3 regions of the Allocoprobacillus halotolerans genome follow, and region 3 is predicted to be linked to each of the others. Evidence: a T-box and tRNA genes for the amino acid it is inferred to sense, from the RefSeq annotation. Region 3 holds a T-box; the other regions hold tRNA genes.

Region 1 (7,264 bases), 600 kb from region 3:
ATAAGAAATAAAGGGAAAGTGAGGAATGTACAATGAGCGAAAAGGTTATTCATAGGGTTGAAGTTGTTACTAATGATGAAAATGAAAATATAGGAACAGCAGGGCGATTATTATTTTCTAATGGAAAAATCATATATGGCGATCAGTGTTTTCAAAGTAAAGATATTGATGAAATAGAGCTTTCTATGTGTAGTATGGCATCGAGTATAAAACTACAGGTGCTTTACTTTGTAGATTTGAATATCACAGCTCATCGACAAAAACACTATTTTCAAATAGATAATACATCTATGATTCTTGATGTTATTGAGTGGATAAAAAAGGACCATATTTCCTATACAGATGTTTTAGAAGTTGAAAATATTTTTAAACAATATCCAGATGAACTTGCACGTTGGAAATATATTAATAGACATTTTCATCAATGGGCTAAACAATATCATTTAGATAATCCTAGAGATAATTATTTTAAAAATTATTACAATGAGATTGTAGAGGTTATTAATGATTTTATTGAGACATATAAAAAGTAATTGTGTGCACCGCCAATAGTTATCAGTTTATATGTGAAATTGTATGAAATGGGAAGAATCGTTAAGATTCTTCTTTTTGATTATTATTCAGGGAGTTGAGTATTTTCATGAGAATGATTAATATCTTCATTGTTATTGTCTGGATTTTGAGAATTTTCTGGGAGTTGTTCATTATCCAAAGGAGGTGTTATAGGCTGTTGATTTTGATTTTTAGTTTCTTCATTGTCTTTTTGAGGCGTTTGAATGGATTGATTTTGTGAAGATTGCTCATCAAGTTGTTTTTGTAAATCTTCAATTTGATTTTGTTGTTGGAGATAATAGCGATATCCTACATATCCTGCCAGACATAAAGCCGTTGTTATAAGAATAATAAATAAAATAAGAAAGATATTTTTGAAAAAAGAATGTTTTTTCTTTTCTTTGATAACTCTTGTATGATGTTTTGTTTTTCTTTTGACTTTCGTTTTCACTTTTGTTTTTGGTTTGATGTTTTTTGTTGAAAATGATTGTATTGATTGATTTTGTAATCTGTTAGCCAAGTTTTTATCTTCTAATAAATCATCATTTTCATCATCAAATGTAAATTTTTTTACCATGTCTATCACCTGTATATAGTATGAACAGAAATTATGACTTTTATATTCACTCATCTATTGAAAATGTTATTATTATGTATTAATATATATTTAGTAATACTAAATAAAAAAGAAGTGATTGAATGAATGAAAGATATGAAAGACAATTAAAGAAGGGGATTTTAGAAATTTTAGTTTTACAGCTTCTTTCAAAAGAAAAAATGTATGGCTATCAAATGATTTTATGTATGAAAGAGAAAAGTCATGGGATGTTTGAAATGAAAGAAGGAACTCTTTATCCTATTTTATATCGCTTGGAAGAAGACGAATGTGTTCAAAGTCAATGGAGTCCACCACAGAATAAAGAAGTTTCAAGAAAATATTATTGCATCACTGAAAAGGGACTGACACAATTAGATGTATTAAAAAAATTGTGGAAAAGATATGTTGATGTCGTGGATGAAATATTGGAGGAAAATGAATATGAATAGAAATCAATATATTAAACAAGTTTTAAAATTATTGGGATGTTCTAAAGAGCAGAAAAAGAAGATTCGATTAGATTTAGAAAATGATATTGATATAGCATTAAAAAATCATGAAAGTTTTGATGAAATCATAAAAAGAATGGGTGCACCTGAAGAATTGGCGTGTGAATTTAATGAGAATATGGGTGTCACACCACCTCGTTCTCATAAAAAAATGATTTTGATTATTGTTGGAATTGTGTTGATTATCATTCTGGCAGCTTATTTGTTTGTGCTTTCTTTGATGCCTTAATATCAAAATCTTCAAGATTCAAAAGTTTTTCAACAGGCTAAAGTAGAAGAAATAATGGAAGATGTTATTTTAGATGTTTTTCCTTTAGATGAGCAGGGAATTATCCAACGTTGTGATGAAAAAATGGCTCAATCTTTAAAAGAAAATTCATTAAGTGATGCTTTAAAACAATTAGGTGAACTAGGAGATTTTCAACGTATAACAAGTGAAAGATATGTTGAAGTTAAACAAAATGGAACGATTTGTGTCGTTGGAGAAATTGTCGCACTCTATCAAAATAGAAGTGTAACATATACTATTACTTTGGATGAAAATTATCAATTAGCTGGTCTCTATATGAAATAAAAAATGAAAGCGAGAAAATCAAATGTTGTGGTTTATTATTAGTGTTTTTCTTGTAATTTCAATCGTTTTATTAATGGGAAAAGGAGCATTTTTCATTGCTGGTTATAATACTGCTAGTGATGAAGAAAAGGCACAATATCATGAAAAAAGCTATGCCGCACCATCGGATTAGGATTTTTGATTATCACTTTAGGTTTATGGTCTTTGGTATTTAATGAATCATGGGGATTGTATATAATGATAGCTTCAATCATGATTGGACTTGTTGTTATTTTAGTAGGAAGTGAGATGGCTAGAGTCTCTTATCGTTTCAACCAAAACAAACGTTCACTTGTTGTCAGGATTGTCTTATCACTAGCAATGGGAGGATTCATTTACTGCATTATGTTTAGTGGTAATATTCATATTGAATTTCAAAAGTCATCTTTAGCTTTATCAGGCTCATTTGTTTCATCTTCACTGATTGATTATCAAGATATCATTCAAATTGAATATCGTGAAGATTTGAAGATAGGAAAAAAGAAAAATGGTATTAATAATGCCAAAATTGAAGCTGGACGTTATCATAATGATGAATTTGGAAATTATCGTCTTTATAGTTATACAAATAGCTTATCATATGTTGTTATTGAAACGGAAAATGACCTGTTTGTTGTGAGTGGATCAACCAAGCAACAGACACGGGATATTTATCGAAAATTAAATGCTTTACAAAATAAATAACGTGGCTAGGCCACGTTATTTAACTTTTATTATTTGTAGAAGAAAGGGAAAAACTTAGAGAAACTAGCACAGTTAAAATAATGTTCACATTTTACCCAAGAAGGGCAAGTTGTAGGTTGTTGTGCTAATGAAAAATAAGCAAAAGAAACGTTCATGATTTTACCTCCTCTTTGATAATGGCTTTTTATTTACACTTTTATTATATGATTTTTTAAGCAAAAGAAAAGGAGCCGAGAATATAAATATGAATATCGATTTTTGTGCAAATTGCACAAAAGAAAGTGTATAATAACAATAGGTAGGTGAGAATATGGGATTTACTATCGAAGATGCATTGAATGAAACTCAAAGTTTATATCAATTAACTTTATTGTGTGGTAAAAATGGCTGTGCAAACGCGATGAGTTGGGTTCATTTGATAGAAGATACAACCACAATTCAGCAATTATGGGGAAAAGAATTGATTGTGACAAGTGGTTTAGGATTTCAAAAAGAAGGTGCTTTATTAAAGCTTGTTGAGTATTTAGTCAAATATCATAGTGTGGGTTTAATTATTAATACTGGAAAATATATTTTTGATGTGCCTCGGGATGTTCTTGATTACTGTGAGGCGAATGATTTTCCATTGCTTGTCTCTCCTTGGCATATACATATGGTCGATTTAATAAAAGATTTTTGTATGCGTTGTTTATTCTCACAAAGAGAGGATTATCAAATTACGCAGTATTTTCAAAATATTTTTAGTGATCCCCGAACAATAGAAGAAAACAGAATTGAATTAATGCGTAGTTTTGATGTAGATGGCGATTTTCAAGTTTTGTTGGTAGATATTGAAGATGCCAGTCAATATAGTGAAATTGAAAGAAGAAGATTGTCCATGCAATTGCAATTATATTTTGAAAAAATAGAGTGTCCGTATAGTTTTTTTGGTATGATGGTTATTATGTATTGATTGTAAATAATTTGTTAGAAGATGTCTTTTTGAAACTTGTTCATTCGATGTATCGTCGAGCTAAAGGAAGAATGAAAGTCAAATCGTTGTTTGTAGGTATTGGAACGAAAATGAAAGATATTCGAGAACTTCATTTAAGTTATCAAAGAGCATTGTCAGCTGTATCTCTAGCAAGAATGTTTCATCAAAATATTATGTGTTTTGATGATATGGGAATCTATCAGATTTTATTTTCAATTCAAGATAAAAAAATACTATCAGATATGTATCATCGTTTATTGGATTGTCTTATTCAATATGATAAAAAACATCATGGAGAATTGGAAAAAACATTTTATTATTATTTAAAATATGATGGCAGTCCTCAAAAAATAGCAAAGGTGACATATACGCATCGTAATACGGTTAATTATCGTATAGATAAAATAAAAAAACTTTTAAATAATGATTTGGCAACTTTTGAAGATAAGTTTCCATATATGATGGCTTTCTATATAGCGAAAATGATGGAATAAATGAAAAACAGAAATTTTGAACAAATGAAATTTCTGTTTTTTATTTTCATTTTTTCTTGACGAGGGTATGGTCGTATGCTATTATAAGAGGGCACTAGAAAATGGAGGTTTAGCTCAGTTGGGAGAGCATCTGCCTTACAAGCAGAGGGTCAGCGGTTCGAGCCCGTTAACCTCCACCATTTGCCGGCTTAGCTCAATTGGTAGAGCAACTGACTTGTAATCAGTAGGTTGAGGGTTCAAGTCCTTTAGCCGGCACCATATACGGGGAGGTAGCGAAGTGGCTAAACGCGGCTGACTGTAACTCAGTTCCTTTCGGTTCGGTGGTTCGAATCGCCCCTCCCCACCATCTTTGTTGGGATATAGCCAAGCGGTAAGGCAACAGACTTTGACTCTGTCATTGCGCTGGTTCGAATCCAGCTATCCCAGCCATTATTTGACCCGCTAGCTCAGTAGGTAGAGCATCTGACTTTTAATCAGAGGGTCAGGCGTTCGAGTCGCCTGCGGGTCACCATTTCTTTGCGGTGTAGTTCAATGGTAGAACTTCAGCCTTCCAAGCTGACTACGTGGGTTCGATTCCCATCACCCGCTCCAATGAATTTAGCGCATAAAATCAATCTATTTGGATTGATTTTTTTGTTTTCAATATTATAAAAAAGAAGTGATTTCTCACTTCTAAGCACCTGGTTTTCCAAGTAATTTAAACATATTTTTCTTATAAACTTCAACACCTGGTTGGTTAAATGGATTAACACCTAATAAATAAACTGATAATGCACAAGCTTTTTCAAAGAAGTATACCATGTATCCAAATGAATATGGAGTTAATTCATCAAGTGTAATTTGAATGTTTGGTACATTTCCAGTATTGACATGAGCATCAATTGTTCCTTCGCATGCTTTTTTGTTAACATAATCCACAGTTTTACCAGCAAGATAGTTTAAATTATCTAAGTTATCTGGATCACTAGGGATTTCAAGATCAGCAATTGGATTTTCGATTTTTAAAACAGTTTCATATAAAACTTTGCTTCCTTCTTGAATGAATTGTCCAAGTGAATGTAAATCAGTTGAGAAAGTTGCACTTGTAGGTAAGATACCTTTGCCTTCTTTTCCTTCAGATTCACCAAATAATTGTTTCCACCATTCAGCAGTTTGAGCTAATTGTAATTCATAAGTCACAAACATTTCAGCAGGGTAACCTTGTTTTGATAACATTTGTCTAGCGACACCATATTGATAAGCATTGTTTTCATCTAAGTTAGGATTGTTGTATTCTTTTCTGGCATCAGCTGCACCTTGCATCATGGCATCAATATCAATCCCTGCCATAGCGATAGGGAATAAACCAACAGCTGTTAAAACAGAATAACGACCACCAACATCATCAGGAACGACAAATGTTGTATAACCTTCATTTGTTGCTAGAGTTTTTAAGGCACCTTTTTCTTTATCAGTTGTTGCCACAATTCTTTTTCTAGCCACTTCTTTACCTTTTGTTGACTCAAGTAATTCTTTGAAAATTCTAAAAGCAATAGAAGTTTCAGTTGTTGTTCCAGATTTAGAAATAACATTGATTGCAAATTCTTTATCTTTTACATATTCTTTGATTTGAGCTAAATAATTTGATGAGAATGTATTTCCAATGTAAATAATTTGGATAGGGTGAGCAGAATATAAACCATTTAATGCTTCAATTGCAGCTCTGGCTCCTAAATAAGAACCTCCAATACCACAAACTAATAAAACATCAATTTCATCTTTTAATTCGTTGACTTTTGCTTTAATTGCTTCAACTTCGTCTTTATCATAATCAACTGGTAAGTCAACCCATCCTAAAAAGTCACTTCCTTGACCAGTTTTGTTATGAATCATATCATGAATTTGAGCAACTTGTTCTTTGTATGAATCCATACTTTCAGCTAATTTTGCTTTTGATAAATCAACTTTAATCATCATTCTTCCTCCTTGATTACGCCTAGCTTTATCCACTCAGGCAATTTTTCTTTTAATGGATTAAATCCTAAAGGTGTTTCTTGTATCTTTTCTCGCTGGTTCTTATATGCTCTTTTATACTTTCTTTTGGCTAAATGAACAGCTTTTAAAGACAGTTTTGCTTGATGTGTCTGATGATCAATATCAATCACTTTCACACGAATCACTTCACCGACATGCACAAAATTTTCCACATTTCTAACAAATTTATCAGAGATTTCAGAAATATGAATCAAACCAGAAGATTGATCGGGTAAAGATGCAAATGCACCATAAGGTTGAATTCCCGTAATGGTTACATCAATTATATCACCGGTTTTGACACGATGTTCCATTGACAGCCCTCCAATCGCCCTTATTATATCATAAACTCAAATAGGTGGAAAGCAAAATCAAAATCATGATACTTTTATTTATGAAAATTTATGGTATAATAAGTAAAGGTTTAAAAAAGGAGGCAAAAATCATGGATCAAGAAGCAGAAATCAAAAAGGTTATACATAAATTAAGACCCTATTTACAAAGAGATGGTGGGGACATCGAATTTGTTAAATTTGAAGATGGGATTGTTTATGTGCAAATGCATGGTGCATGTGCAGGATGTATGATGTTGGATGCAACCTTAAAAGATGGTGTCGAACAAATTTTAATTGAAGAAGTTCCAGGTGTTCTGGAAGTTCAGGCGATTTAAGCAAATTTGAGAAAAAATTGAGAAAAAATGAAGAAAAACGTGCTATAATCATATTATGTGATAATATCACTTGATTTATAACAACTATTCATATATACTATGAAAAGTCTTGTTTTGTAGAATAATGTCTATTGATTCCGGTTAAAATAAGACTGGTG
Region 2 (7,264 bases), 1.1 Mb from region 3:
AGCGTACACGTACTTTCTTAAAACGTTATTTAAAAACAAATGATTAAAAAGTATCTTTCGGGATACTTTTTTTGTTGACTATGCCCTAAGAGGATAGTTTATGATAATGATGGAGGTGATGAAGATGAAGATACAGGAAATTTGTGATTCTTGTCATATCACAAAAAAAGCAATTTATTATTATGAAAAACAACATTTGATTAAGACTCATAAAAATCAAAATGGTTATCGTGAATTTAGTGAGAAAGATGTTCAAAGGATTCAAGAAATTGTGATGTATCGTAGCTTTGATATAAGTATTGAGGATATTCGTTATTTATTGGATTTAGACGAAGATTCAAAAAAAGACGACTTACAAAAATATATCAACAAAGACAAAAACAAATGACTTATATGCAAGAGAATTTAAAACAGATGTATAACTATATTGAAAACAATCAGCAAGAATATACAGGATGTATAACTGATATTTATCAAGTCATGAAAGATAGTATTCCTCAACCATTTTTTGAAATGTTTTATGAACATTTTGAAAGCTACCTCCATGTGACAATTCAAACATCAAAACAACAGGAAGCTTATTTACGTATTCTTGATTTCTGGAATCATTTTGAAATAAAGATACCTTTTTTCTATCGCATTCTTTTCTTTTTATCAAAAACCAATACACAACAGCTTAAACAAGGATGGCATGATGTTAATCTTTATAAGAATCAATTATTAGAACAAGAGGATGTTTCTGATAAAATGAAACAGTTATGTTTACAAAACTATCAATTACAACAGAAATGGTGGTATCGCATATTATCCTATCCCCAAAGAAAAATGAAAATAAGATTAAGAAATAGTGGCTATTATGATATTTTATTACCTGCCATGTGTGATTTGTCTCAGGATTATGCTTATTATTATCAACGCTTGATAGATTTGAATCAAAGAGTCTGTCAAGAATTAAATCTTTATTATGATGCAAAGTTTCGGCTAAGAAAAAATAAAGTCGAAGCTTTATTTTTTCATCAAACCATCTGCAAATGTCAATGGAAGTCCAAAAACAATACCTGTATTTGGATTATCAATACCACCCACTGAATCATCCACTGTCTTTCTTACTAAATCTACTTGACCATCATCAACAATAAAGAAAATTGTTTTACTTTCAGGACGAGGATTTTCTAAGAATAAACGCAATGAACCAAGTAAGTAACTTTCATCAGAATCATCTATGCTTTTAATCATTCCAGTCGATTCGATAATTGTTCCCCCACGCACACCTGCTCTTTTTAAATTTGCAAGTAAATCATCTAAGCAATCAAGTTTATTTAAAACAACTACAATCACTTGCATAATTATCACCACCTATCTCTATCTCTATTATATATCTTGTTTTCATAAATATCTAGTTATTATCACAAAATTGGTTTATAATAAAACATATGATAAGGGGGTTTTATGATGGAATATCAATTTGCAAAACGTATGTCAAATGTCAAAGCATCTGCGATTAGGGAAATATTAAAGGCAACGGCTGATCCCAATATGATTAGTTTTGCTGGTGGAAATCCTTCAGCAGAGGCATTTCCAGTTAAAGAAATTGAAAAAATATCAGCTGATTTATTAAAAAATGAACCCATCAGTATTTTACAGTATGGAATTACTGAGGGTGATCAGGAATTACTTAGAGAGGCAACGAAGTTTTTTAATCGTTATGAACAAGTGACAAAAGATGGGGACCAAATGATTATTACTTCTGGTTCACAACAGATTATGGAATTTGCAGCGAAAACCTTATGTAATGAAGGTGATGTTGTGATTTGTGAAAATCCAAGTTTTTTAGGAGCTTTAAATGCTTTTAAATCATTAGGAGCTGTTTTAAGAGGTATTGAATATAAAGATGGACAATTGGATTTAGAAGACTTAAAACAAGCTTTATCAATGGAACCAAGACCTAAATTTATGTATTTGATACCTAATTTTCAAAATCCAACAGGAATGACAATGTCATTAGAAGTCAGAAAAGAAGTGTTAGCACTTGCGAAAGAATATGGTGTTTTGATTTTAGAAGATAATCCTTATGGGGATTTAAGATTTGCTGGAGAAGCTGTGCCATCTATAAAATCAATGGATGAAGATAGTTTGGTCATTTATGCAGCCAGTCTTTCTAAGATTATTGCTCCGGGTATGCGTATTGCCTGTTGTATAGCACCACAAGCGATTATTCAAAAAATGACGGTTGCTAAACAAGCTAGTGATGTTCATTCAAATCTTTGGGCACAAAAGGTCATGGCTCGTTATCTTCATGATTATGATATGGATGCTCATATTGATAGGATTTCAATGATTTATAAAAAGAAATGTCACTTAATGGTAGATGAAATGAAGAAACATTTCCATCCTTCAATTCAATATACGATTCCAACAGGAGGAATGTTTATTTGGGTTACTTTACCAGAAAGCATTGATATGTTGACATTTGTCAAAAAAGCATTAGAAAAAAATGTGGCTGTTGTACCAGGTAATGCCTTTTTAGATGATGATTCAAAAGAGTGTCATAGCTTTAGAATGAATTATTCGACACCAACTGATGAAAAGATTATTGAAGGTGTTCAAATATTGGGTGAATTAACTTATGAAATGTCAAAAATTTCGTCATAATTTTTAAGTTGATTCATATATAATTGATAAATGGGAGGAAAATTGTATGCCGTATATAACATTTACAACAACAAAAACACTAACATTAAATCAAGAAAAAGCATTGAAAGAAAGTGCTGGAGAACTCATTTCTATCTTACCTCAAAAAAAGGAAGAAAATTTGATGATTCATATAGAAGATAACCAAGTGATGTATTTTAGAGGACAGGAAATGGATTGTATGAAAATATCATGTCAGCTTTTTCATACAACAGAATATGCATATAAAAAAGAATTTGCTGAAAAATTATTAAAAGAAGTAGAACGTATTACAAAAATACCTGTTCAACAACAATATCTCTCTATTGAAGAATTTGAAAATTGGGGTAAAAATGGAGAGTTTTTATAGAAGTCGCAAAGACTTCTATTTTTTTAAAAAAAGACTTGCATTCAGAGATATGATATGATAATATATTTGAGCAATATGAAATATGCTTGAATAGCTCAGTTGGTAGAGCAATCGGCTGTTAACCGATCGGTCGTAGGTTCGAGTCCTACTTCAAGCGCCATTTTTGTGGCCTGTTGGAGAAACGGTTAACTCACATGCCTTTCACGCATGCATTCACGGGTTCGAATCCCGTACAGGTCACCATATGGAGGTTTAGCTCAGTTGGGAGAGCATCTGCCTTACAAGCAGAGGGTCAGCGGTTCGAGCCCGTTAACCTCCACCATTTTTTATGCCGGCTTAGCTCAATTGGTAGAGCAACTGACTTGTAATCAGTAGGTTGAGGGTTCAAGTCCTTTAGCCGGCACCATATTTATGACCCGCTAGCTCAGTAGGTAGAGCATCTGACTTTTAATCAGAGGGTCAGGCGTTCGAGTCGCCTGCGGTCACCATTTACATGCGGATGTGGTGAAACTGGCAGACACGCTAGACTTAGGATCTAGTGCTTCGGCGTGCAGGTTCAAGTCCTGTCATCCGCACCATCTGCGGTGTAGTTCAATGGTAGAACTTCAGCCTTCCAAGCTGACTACGTGGGTTCGATTCCCATCACCCGCTCCATTTAAAAGATACTCTAAAGCCATTTTTTATATAGGTTTTAGAGTTTTTTATTCTTATAAAATTCAATCTTTTTTAATAAAATAACAAAGAAAGGGACATGGCTCCGCATCAATCTGCACATCTCGCCACAAGAGGCAAGAAAACATACCTATAAGAGTATACTCTTTTTCTACAAAAAAATACTATTAATCAAAAGATAAGTCAATTGTTTTGTTAAAGTTACTATCATTATATATGTATTTAAAAATGTAAAAACGTGATTTCGGATATGTTCTCATTTCCTGACTTTTAATAAATAAAGGAAAGTGCTAAAATAAAAGGCAGGAGATGAAGAAGATAAAATTATTATATGCAACGCACAATCATTCTAAAATCTACAATATGAAAAGGAGATTAGAAGGTTTACCAATAGAAATTGTGACACCGAAAGATTTAGGAATTCAATTAGAAATCGTAGAAGATGGTCAGAGTGCAATTGAAAATGCAATCAAAAAAGCACAGGCATATTTTGAATATACACATATTCCTACAATTGGTGCTGATTCAGGATTATATATTGAAAATATACCGGAAGACAAACAACCAGGATTATTTGTTAGACGTGTTAATGGTCAAGAATTATCTGTTGATGAAATGATTGAATATTATACTCATCTTATTGAATCTATTGGTGGACAAACAATTGGTTATTATATTACCGGTTTGGCTCTTATGAGTGAAAAAGGATTAAATACAATTGAAATCAAAGAAGATGCTTTTATTCTGACATCAAAAATATTCAAGCATCCTCATAGAGGAAATCCCTTAGATACAATCACAATTGATCCCATTACCCAAAAATATTATACTGATTTAACTGATGAAGATATGAAAACAATGGGATTTGTATTTGAAAAAAGAATGTATTGATTTTATAAAAAAGTATTTTTGTTTATAGAGAAATGTAAGCACTCTAATTGAGGGGGCTTTTTATATATTTTTTATAAAAAGACATTGACAAGGATATAGAGATAGTATATATTTATATATGAAAAGATGTTCATATATTCAAAAGGAGAGATGCTATGAATAGACAAGAAGATAATCAAAATGATTTTCTGGCTGTCCATGAAGATGTTGTCAAAAGAGTTCAGGATAAACAACCGGATGATGAATATCTTTATGAATTGGCTGATTTATTTAAAGTTTTTGGTGATACGACACGTATTAAAATTTTATATGCATTATTTGAAAGTGAATTATGCGTTGGTGATATTGCTCAAATTTTAGGAATGAGTCAATCAGCAGTCAGTCATCAGTTAAGAGTTTTAAAGGATAGTAAGTTAATTAAATTTAGACGTGAAGGAAAAATTATTTTTTACTCATTGGATGATGATCATGTCAGAACAATTATGGCAATGGGTATGGAACATGTAGAGGAATAAGAAGGGAGATTTTAAGGATGAAAAAAACATATAAAGTTGAAGTGGATTGTGCCAATTGTGCAGCCAAAATGGAAGAAGCAGTGAAGAAAACAAAAGGTGTGAAAGATGCGACATTAAGTTTTATGACATTAAAATTAAAAGTAGAATTTGAAGATGGTGTTAATATTGATGAAGTGATGAAAGAAGCGTATCAAAACTGTAAAGTTGTTGAAGATGATTGTGAAATTTATTTATAATAAAGATTCCCTCGTTAAGAGGGAATTTGCAAGGGTAACATATGAATAAATGAACATATATTAAATTAAAGGGAGCGTTTTTATGACAAAGAAACAAAAGAATGTGTTTTATCGTATTTTGTTATCAGTAGTTTTGATAATAGGGATTGGTGTTTTGACAACATTTGTTTCTGTTAATATTTATGTAGAAATTGTTTTATATTTGATTCCTTATTTGGTTATTGGTTATGATATTTTAAGAAAAGCCATAAAGGGAATTCTCAAAAGACAAGTCTTTGATGAAAACTTTTTAATGGCAGTCGCAACAGTTGGAGCCATGTGCTTAGGAGAGTTTAGAGAAGGTGTTGCGGTTATGGTGTTTTATCAGATTGGAGAGTTGTTTCAAAGTGTAGCGGTTGGAAAGAGTCGTCGTAATATTGCGGCTTTGATGGATATTCGTCCTGATTATGCCAATGTGATGGTTAATGGAGAATTGGAAAAAGTCGATCCTGATGATGTGGAAGTAGGTAGTGAGATTATTGTCAATCCAGGTGAAAAAGTACCGATTGATGGTATTATCATCGAAGGTAATACGACTTTTAATACCAGTGCTTTAACCGGTGAAAGTGTTCCAAGAGATGCCAAAACAGGGGATGAAGTGATTAGTGGTTTTATTAATATGAGTGGTGTAATTAAAGTCCAGACAACCAAAGAATTTGAAGAATCAACCGTTTCTAAAATTCTTGATTTGGTAGAAAACTCAAGTATGAAAAAATCACGTTCAGAAAACTTTATTACGAAGTTTGCCAGATACTATACACCAGCAGTTTGTTATAGTGCATTAGCACTAGCCATTATTCCTCCGATTGTTTTGATGATAATGGGGCAGAATGCCTCATGGGGTGATTGGATTATTCGTGCTTTGACATTTCTTGTTATAAGCTGTCCATGTGCTTTAGTGATCTCTATTCCTTTAAGTTTCTTTGGAGGAATAGGTTGTGCCTCAACGAATGGTATTTTGGTTAAAGGTTCTAACTATTTAGAGGCTTTAGCCAGTACGAAATATATGGTTTTTGATAAAACCGGAACACTTACAAAAGGTGTTTTTGAAGTGACACAAATAGATGCCACTCAAGATTTTGATGAAAAACAATTGTTATATTATGCTTCGCATGCTGAAATGGCATCAAGTCATCCGATTAGTTTAAGTTTACAAAAAGCTTATGGACAAAAATTAGAACGTGAAAATGTACATGATATTGAAGAAATTGCTGGTCATGGAATCAGTGCTATTGTTGATGGACATCAAGTCTATGTTGGTAATGAAAAATTAATGCAAAAAATGAATATTGAGATTTCACAAAAATATCAGACTGGAACGCTTGTTTATGTAGCCGTAGATCAAAAATATGCAGGATGTATTATGATTAGTGATGTTGTAAAACCAACTTCTAAGGTTGCGATTCAGTCATTAAAATCACAAGGTATCAAAGAAACAATTATGTTGACTGGGGATACAAAACAAGCTGCCAATAAAGTTGCACAAGAAATAGGTGTAGACTATGTATATAGTGAACTTTTACCAGCTGATAAGGTTGCGAAAGTTGAGGAAGTCTTAGCTTGTAAAGGCGAAAAAGAAAAAGTTGCTTTTGTTGGTGATGGAATTAACGATGCACCAGTATTATCCCGTGTTGATATTGGAATCGCAATGGGAGCATTAGGTTCTGATGCCGCAATTGAAGCAGCTGACATTGTTTTAATGGATGATGATCCATCGAAAATATCTTTAGCAATGAAGATTTCTTTAAAAACATTACGTATTGTCAAAGAAAATATTGTTTTTGCTTTAGCTATTAAATTTATTTGTTTGATTTTAGGAGCAATAGGTATTGCCAATATGTGGTTAGCTATTTTTGCAGATGTAGGTGTCA
Region 3 (7,264 bases):
TCATACCTAAAAAATTCAATGACAGATTTGCTCTACACCTCAATAGTACCAAATCGGTCTTTGAAATGCAACCATCATTGGAGAAGATTAATCATACATTGGCGGTTCTTTCACCAAGAAAGATAGATGCAGGACACAGTATCAAATTCAAAAATAAGATATACATACCGGTGACATCAAACGGGACCCCATGCTATATGAAAAATAAGATGGATTGTATGGTCATAGAATCATTTGATGGAGGATTATATGTGAATATTCTTGATCAAATTTACCTGATGCAGGAAGTTCCGAAACACAGTCCATATTCTAAAGAATTTGATGAAGAAATAAAGCCAAAGAAAGAAAAAATAAATATATTCCACCAATGAGTCATCCATGGAAACAAGATTCTTATTTAAGGTATCTTGCAAAGCAAAAGCACCGAAATTGCGGTGTTAATGTTTAAAAATTTTTAGGACATTTTCAAAATTGCTTGACAGTATATAACAAATGAATCATATTTATACATTTAAATTAGATGCAGCCACTTACAAAAAAATGCGTCCATGTCTCATGATAATGTATGAAAACATATAAAAATGCATAAAAATTTAACATATTTTTCAAAAATGCATCCACTTACATATTTTCTATAAATTATCTAACTCTTTTATGGAATAAAAAAAGCATAACTTTATGATCAATAGTCATGAATTGTTTCGTATTATCATATCATAAATTTATGCTTATATTTATATTATTAATTCATTGATAATTCAAATTATCTTGATTTTATCACTATTTATTTCTTGGTCTCATCTGAGGGAAAAGAATGACTTCTTGGATACTTTCTTGTCCAGTCAATAACATCACAAGTCTATCAATACCCATACCCATTCCACCTGTTGGTGGTAATCCGTATTCCAAAGCCTCTACATAATCTAAATCCATTTCGTTGGCTTCATCATTACCAAGTTCTTTTTCTTTTAACTGATTTGCAAATCTTTCATATTGATCATCAGGATCATTTAATTCATTAAATGCATTAGCGTATTCATTACCACAAATAAATAATTCAAATCTTTGTGTAAAACGTGGATCTTCAGGATTCTTTCTTGCAAGTGGAGAAATTTCCACAGGATGTCCATAAACAAAAGTAGGTTCTACAATTGTTTCTTCTACATATTTTTCAAAGAATTCATTAATAATATGTCCATATTCATAATGTGGCTGTAACTCAATACCATGTTCTTTAGCTAATGCTTTCGCATCTTCAAAAGTCATATCACTAGCAAAATCAATACCTGTTTTTTCTTTAATCACATCAGTCATAGAAATACGTTTAAATCCTGGTGCTAAAGAAAGTTGATGCCCTTTATATTCAATATCATATGTTCCACATACTTCTTTAGCGGCATTAGAAATAATACCTTCTGTTAAATCCATCATACCTTCTAAATCACTAAATGCTTTATAAACTTCAATTGTTGTAAACTCAGGATTATGTGTTCTATCCATACCTTCATTTCTAAATAAACGACCAATTTCATACACAGCATCCATACCACCAACAATTAATCTTTTCAAAGATAATTCTGTTGCGATTCTTAAATAATAATTGATATCTAAAGTATTGTGATGAGTGATAAATGGACGAGCTGAAGCACCTCCTAAAATAGGATTGAGAACAGGTGTTTCTACTTCTGTATAACCAAGATTATCAAGATAATGTTGAATAGAACGAATAATTTTAGGTCTTGTAAAGGCAATTTTTCTTGCATCTTCATTCATAATTAAATCAACATATCTTCTTCTATATCTTTCTTCAATATCACTTAAACCATGATATTTTTCAGGTAAAGGACGTAAAGCTTTTGTTAAGTGGATGTATTGAGTTGCTTTTACAGACAATTCACCAGTATTTGTTACAAAAACAGTTCCAATAATACCAACGATATCACCAATATCACTTTTAATTAAAACTTCATAATTATCTTCACCAATTACATCTTTTCTGACATAAATTTGAATTTGTCCTTCTTTATCTTGAATATGCATAAAGCAGACTTTTCCTTTACGTCTTTTTGTCATAATTCTTCCAGCTACTTTGACTTCAATCGCTGCTTCTTCTAATTCTTCATGTGTTTTTCCTGCATATGTGTTTTTAATGTCTTGAGAAAAAGCAGTGACTTCAAATCTTTGTCCAAAAGGATCAATGCCTCTTTCTCTTAAAAAATCAAGTTTTTCACGTCTTACTAATTCTTGTTCACTAAATTGTCTTTCTTCCATGGTTGTTTTCTCCTTTCCAATAAAAAAACTCTCTCCCACAAAGGGACGAGAGTATATCGTGTTACCACCCTTATTCATTTATACATCACTGTATAAACCTTTTCAACTCCTATCAGAGTCTAGCCTGTAACGCGGCACACGTTATTTTATCACATACGATCCAAAATACGGCTCCTAGTCTTTTTTCATTGTTATTACTATCATCCATTTCCACCATCAGGACTCTCTGTTCATAAATCATAACAATTACTCTTCTATTCATCGCCTTTTTCTATACGGGTGTATTATATAAATAATCATATTTAATGTCAAGTCTTAATCTTTGACAAGATACGAAATTTTCGTTGTGTATTGAAATGAGACAGGAATAATAAATAGCCATCAAAGAAACTCTTGATTACAAAATTAAAGAGAACACCATTTTGATATTTTGATTAAATTCATTGGTTGAATGATTTTAAGAGCTTTTCTAAAAATCAGTTTAATAAAGGTTTTACATTGCTAAGAACTGAATATGAAAATATAGCATATTATTTACTTTAAGCAAATAATATGCTATATTTATCTTGAAAAGAAAGTTTTTTAAACTTTTTTATAGAAATAAAAAGAAAAATCGAAAATTTTTGCGTATATATATAATAGAAGGGTATTTTAATCCTGTTTATCATTCCTTAAATATGGAAAGTTTTGAAACTATAAAAATCTTAGAGAAGGAGTGATTAACTATGAATCAACAGTATTTGGAGATACTGGAAATACTTAGACCTATTGACAATGAGTTCATGAAAGTTCTATTCAAGAATCAAAATTGTGTTGAACTTCTTGTCAAAACAATCTTTGGTGATGATGTTTCCTTAATGAAGTTTGAAACTGAAGATGAACGTAAGAATCTTCAGGGCAGGTCCATAGGGATGGATATTGTCGCTACACTTAGTGATGGGAAAATCATCAACATCGAAATGGAAAAAAACGAGGAAAACGCCACACCACTAAGAGCAAGGTATCATGCAAGCATATTAGATTGTAGTGAATCATTTGCAGGTGAAGAATGGAATCAGATTGAAGAAATGTATGTTGTGTTTATATGTGAAGATGATTTCTTAAAAACAAACAAAATCATCAGTCATATTAACAGATACATAGATGAAGTTGGAAGATTGTTTAATGATAAGTTACATATCATCTATTTAAATGCCAGTATAGAAGATGAAAGCCCATTAGGGTTGTTGATGCATGATTTAATGTGCAGGGATCCAGATCAAATGCATTATGAAGTCTTGAAAACAAGAGCCAGTTATTTTAAAAAATCTGAAGGAGGAAAATACGAAATGTGCAAAGAATTAGAAAAAATTGTAGTAGAAAGAGAAAAACTTGGAGAAGAACGTGGTGAGAAACGTGGTATATTAAAAGGTAAAATTGAAACTCTTATGAAAATCTTAATTAAGAGATTTACGAATGAAAATCTTGAATGGATAAAAGACTGCAATGAAGAACAAATAGAAAAAATAGAAGATAACATTGATTTAGATATGAGTTATCATCAATTCTATCAGTTAGTTCATTCGTAATCATCTAAGATACTTTTGTATCTCTGATTTTTTAAAAGTGTTATATTACAAAAAAATATATAGAACATACTAGTGATTATTTCTTGAACATTGAATTAATTCATAATTGTTAAGAATAGAAAAATGCTCTTTTTGAAATTATATGATAATAAGAGTATTGTTAATATGTTTAGATATATTAAGCATGAATTTTAAAAAGAATAAAGAAACTTGATTTCTCTCACTTATAAGTAAAACTAAAAAATAAATAGAGAAAGTCAATGGATGTTTTTAAATAAAGAAATAAAATGCTTTTATTACCCGGGAAATATGTTGAAAAAAGTAAGAAATAGAAGGAAAAGAGAAATGTTCATTTTCAATTCAAATTAAAGATGTTTAATAATAGATATTTATAAAAAGGGGTTAGAAGCATGTTACAGATAAAAAATATACACAAGCAGTATAAAACTGGAAATCTTGTTCAAAAAGCACTTGATGGTGTGAGCTTGAATTTAAGAGATAATGAATTTGTGGCGATTCTGGGACCAAGTGGAAGTGGAAAAACAACACTTTTAAATATTATTGGTGGATTAGATCGTTATGATCAAGGTGATTTGATTATTAATGGTATATCGACAAAGAAATATAAAGATAGGGATTGGGATTCTTATCGTAATCATACAATTGGTTTTGTTTTTCAAAGTTATAATCTGATTCCTCATCAAACGGTATTAGCCAATGTTGAATTAGCATTAACAATATCAGGTATTTCTAAGACTGAGCGTAGAAATCGTGCTAAAAAAGCTTTAGAACAGGTTGGGCTAGGTAATCAAGGACATAAAAAACCTAATCAAATGTCAGGTGGACAGATGCAACGTGTGGCGATTGCTAGAGCGTTGGTGAATAATCCTGATATTTTATTGGCTGATGAACCAACAGGGGCATTGGACAGTGATACCAGTGTACAAGTCATGGAGTTATTAAAAGAAGTGGCTAAAGATCGATTGGTTGTGATGGTTACGCACAATCCTGAATTGGCTCAAGATTATGCGACACGTATTGTGGAATTAAAAGATGGAACAATTCGTAGTGATTCTGATCCATATTTGATTAGTGAAGATGAATTAGTAAAACCCCAACATAAAAATATGGGAAAATCTTCAATGTCTTTTTTAACAGCTTTATCATTGAGTTTTAATAACTTGCGCACTAAAAAAGCCAGAACATTTTTAACGTCTTTTGCGGTTCTATTGGAATTATTGGAATTGCACTGATTTTATCTCTTTCTAATGGTGTGAATACCTATATTCAATCAATTGAAGAAGAAACTTTATCAGAATATCCTTTACAGATTCAAAGTACAGGTTTTGATATGACTTCTATGATGGTAGATGTACAGGATAATCAAAGTGCAGACAATGAAAAAGGCGATATTCAAGTTTTACAAATGATTACAAACATGTTTTCTAAGATTGGTTCCAATGATTTGGCTTCTTTTAAACAATATTTAGATAGTGGAAAAACTAAGATTGAACAATATACGAATGCTGTTGAATATACTTATAATGTAGCACCACAAATTTATAATACAAGTACAGATAAAATCAGACAGGTTCATCCAGACCAATCTTTTCAATCTTTAGGCTTAGGATCATCAAGTAGTGGTAATAGCATGATGTCAACAATGATGAGTACGGATGTTTTTTATGAAATGCCTAGTGATGAAAGATTATATGTTGATCAATATGATATCAAAGCTGGACGTTGGCCTCAAAACTATAATGAATGTGTCCTTGTTTTAACAAAGAGTGGAAAGATTAATGATTTGATGTCTTATACACTTGGATTAAGAGATTTTTCTGAATTAGATGAGATGGTTAATAAGTTTGCTAAAGAGGAAGATGTAGAGGCACCTGAAAATAATCAATCTTATAGTTATGAAGATGTTTTAAATAAAGAATTTAAATTGGTGAATGCTTCTGATTATTATCAATATGATGAAAAATATGATCTTTATAAAGATAAAACAGAGGATAAAGATTATATGAAAAAATTGATTCAAAATGGTGGAACTATAAAAATTGTAGGCATTGTACAACCATCTGAAAGTTCTACAGCAACTATGTTGAAAACAGGAATTGGTTATCCTCACGCTTTAACAACACATGTTATTGAACAGGCACAAAATAGTGAAATTGTAAAAAAACAGTTAAAGAATAAAAATATTGATGTGTTTACTGGTAGAGATTTTGATGATAAAGAGAATAAAGATTTTGATATGAATTCATTATTTACCGTTGATGAAAAGAAATTAAAAAGTGCTTTTACAGTGGATGAAAGTCAATTGACAAAAGGAATGGGGCAACTTGACCTTAGTCAAATTCAATTAGATATGACCAATTTACCATCCATTGATATGAATGCAATTTTATCACAATTAGATGTTCAATTTTCAAGGGAACAAATAGAAAGTTTAAGTCAAGTCATTACAACTGATTTTCAACAGTATATGGTAGAAAATGGAATGCTTGATCCAACTCAAATGCAAACCTATTTTATGAGTTATATTGAAACACAACGTGCTAAGACATTGCTCCAACAACAGATAGTGACACTTTTACAGGAAAGTGGTTTGACAAAACAGTTTGAAACATTATTACAAAGCCAGATGCAAACAATTATGAGTCAGTATACTGCACAAATTTCTCAATCTTTGCAAACACAAATCAGTACTCAAATGACTCAACAAATGGGAACTTTAGCTAAAAACATGCAATCAGCAATTCGAATCAATCCTGAAGTTTTTGCTCAGTCTATTCAAATGAATATGAATGAAGAAGAATTATCAGAATTAATGATGTCTTTAATGACAACAGAAACTTCAACTTATGAAAATAATTTAAAAGCTTTAGGATATGCTGATTTTGATGAACCAAGTGGGATTAATATTTATCCAAAGGATTTTGAAACAAAAGAAAATGTGATTGATATTTTAGATGATTATAATGTGAAAATGGAACAAACAGATGAAGATAAAGTGATTTCCTATACAGATTATGTGGGAACATTAATGTCATCAGTAACAGATATTATTAATGTGATTAGTTATGTTTTAATTGCTTTTGTTGCTATTTCACTTGTTGTATCTTCTATTATGATAGGTGTTATCACTTATATTAGTGTTCTTGAACGTCAAAAAGAAATTGGAATCTTACGTGCAATTGGAGCATCTAAACGTAATATTTCACAAGTTTTCAATGCAGAAACATTCATTGTAGGTTTATTAGCGGGTGTTTTAGGTATAGGGATTACACTCTTGTTGTTGATACCTGGAAATATGCTTATCCACTCTATTGCAGGAAATGTCGATGTCAGTGCTACACTACCAGTCACTGGAGGTATTATATTAATTGTTTTGAGTGTTATTTTAACATTGATAGGCGGTA

Evidence for each region. A T-box is a leader RNA that pairs with one kind of tRNA and senses whether it is charged. The one in region 3 lies ahead of lysS (lysine--tRNA ligase), so its partner is inferred to be a tRNA-Lys.
Region 1: it has a tRNA-Lys gene. The T-box ahead of lysS (lysine--tRNA ligase) is inferred to sense a tRNA for this amino acid. The anticodon was not compared.
Region 2: it has a tRNA-Lys gene. The T-box ahead of lysS (lysine--tRNA ligase) is inferred to sense a tRNA for this amino acid. The anticodon was not compared.

Annotation. Positions count from the first base shown of each region.
Region 1 covers NZ_CP101620.1:2,080,025-2,087,288, forward strand. The annotation lists gene NMU03_RS12165 (hypothetical protein) at 33-533, shown strand; gene NMU03_RS12170 (hypothetical protein) at 617-1,129, opposite strand; gene NMU03_RS12175 (PadR family transcriptional regulator) at 1,252-1,599, shown strand; gene NMU03_RS12180 (HAAS signaling domain-containing protein) at 1,592-1,888, shown strand; gene NMU03_RS12185 (DUF3887 domain-containing protein) at 1,943-2,233, shown strand; gene NMU03_RS12190 (DUF3784 domain-containing protein) at 2,256-2,405, shown strand; gene NMU03_RS12195 (hypothetical protein) at 2,471-2,956, shown strand; gene NMU03_RS12200 (PucR family transcriptional regulator ligand-binding domain-containing protein) at 3,267-3,908, shown strand; gene NMU03_RS12205 (PucR family transcriptional regulator) at 3,905-4,423, shown strand; tRNA gene NMU03_RS12210 (tRNA-Val) at 4,527-4,602, shown strand; tRNA gene NMU03_RS12215 (tRNA-Thr) at 4,606-4,681, shown strand; tRNA gene NMU03_RS12220 (tRNA-Tyr) at 4,687-4,769, shown strand; tRNA gene NMU03_RS12225 (tRNA-Gln) at 4,777-4,852, shown strand; tRNA gene NMU03_RS12230 (tRNA-Lys) at 4,859-4,934, shown strand; tRNA gene NMU03_RS12235 (tRNA-Gly) at 4,942-5,014, shown strand; gene NMU03_RS12240 (glucose-6-phosphate isomerase) at 5,096-6,376, opposite strand; gene NMU03_RS12245 (CvfD/Ygs/GSP13 family RNA-binding post-transcriptional regulator) at 6,376-6,750, opposite strand; gene NMU03_RS12250 (NifU family protein) at 6,882-7,106, shown strand.
Region 2 covers NZ_CP101620.1:358,097-365,360, reverse strand. The annotation lists gene NMU03_RS02325 (amino acid ABC transporter ATP-binding protein) at 1-47, shown strand, start outside; gene NMU03_RS02320 (MerR family transcriptional regulator) at 125-388, shown strand; gene NMU03_RS02315 (hypothetical protein) at 385-1,089, shown strand; gene NMU03_RS02310 (hypothetical protein) at 1,006-1,344, opposite strand; gene NMU03_RS02305 (aminotransferase-like domain-containing protein) at 1,453-2,652, shown strand; gene NMU03_RS02300 (hypothetical protein) at 2,699-3,040, shown strand; tRNA gene NMU03_RS02295 (tRNA-Asn) at 3,125-3,200, shown strand; tRNA gene NMU03_RS02290 (tRNA-Glu) at 3,208-3,283, shown strand; tRNA gene NMU03_RS02285 (tRNA-Val) at 3,287-3,362, shown strand; tRNA gene NMU03_RS02280 (tRNA-Thr) at 3,371-3,446, shown strand; tRNA gene NMU03_RS02275 (tRNA-Lys) at 3,454-3,528, shown strand; tRNA gene NMU03_RS02270 (tRNA-Leu) at 3,536-3,618, shown strand; tRNA gene NMU03_RS02265 (tRNA-Gly) at 3,622-3,694, shown strand; gene NMU03_RS02260 (non-canonical purine NTP pyrophosphatase) at 4,022-4,603, shown strand; gene NMU03_RS02255 (ArsR/SmtB family transcription factor) at 4,759-5,118, shown strand; gene NMU03_RS02250 (cation transporter) at 5,136-5,354, shown strand; gene NMU03_RS02245 (heavy metal translocating P-type ATPase) at 5,437-7,264, shown strand, end outside.
Region 3 covers NZ_CP101620.1:1,477,354-1,484,617, forward strand. The annotation lists gene NMU03_RS08705 (ISNCY family transposase) at 1-126, shown strand, start outside; gene NMU03_RS08710 (hypothetical protein) at 198-371, shown strand; gene lysS (lysine--tRNA ligase) at 781-2,271, opposite strand; T-box leader at 2,310-2,542, opposite strand; gene NMU03_RS08720 (PD-(D/E)XK nuclease family transposase) at 2,997-3,839, shown strand; partial or broken gene NMU03_RS08725 (ABC transporter ATP-binding protein/permease) at 4,250-7,264, shown strand, end outside.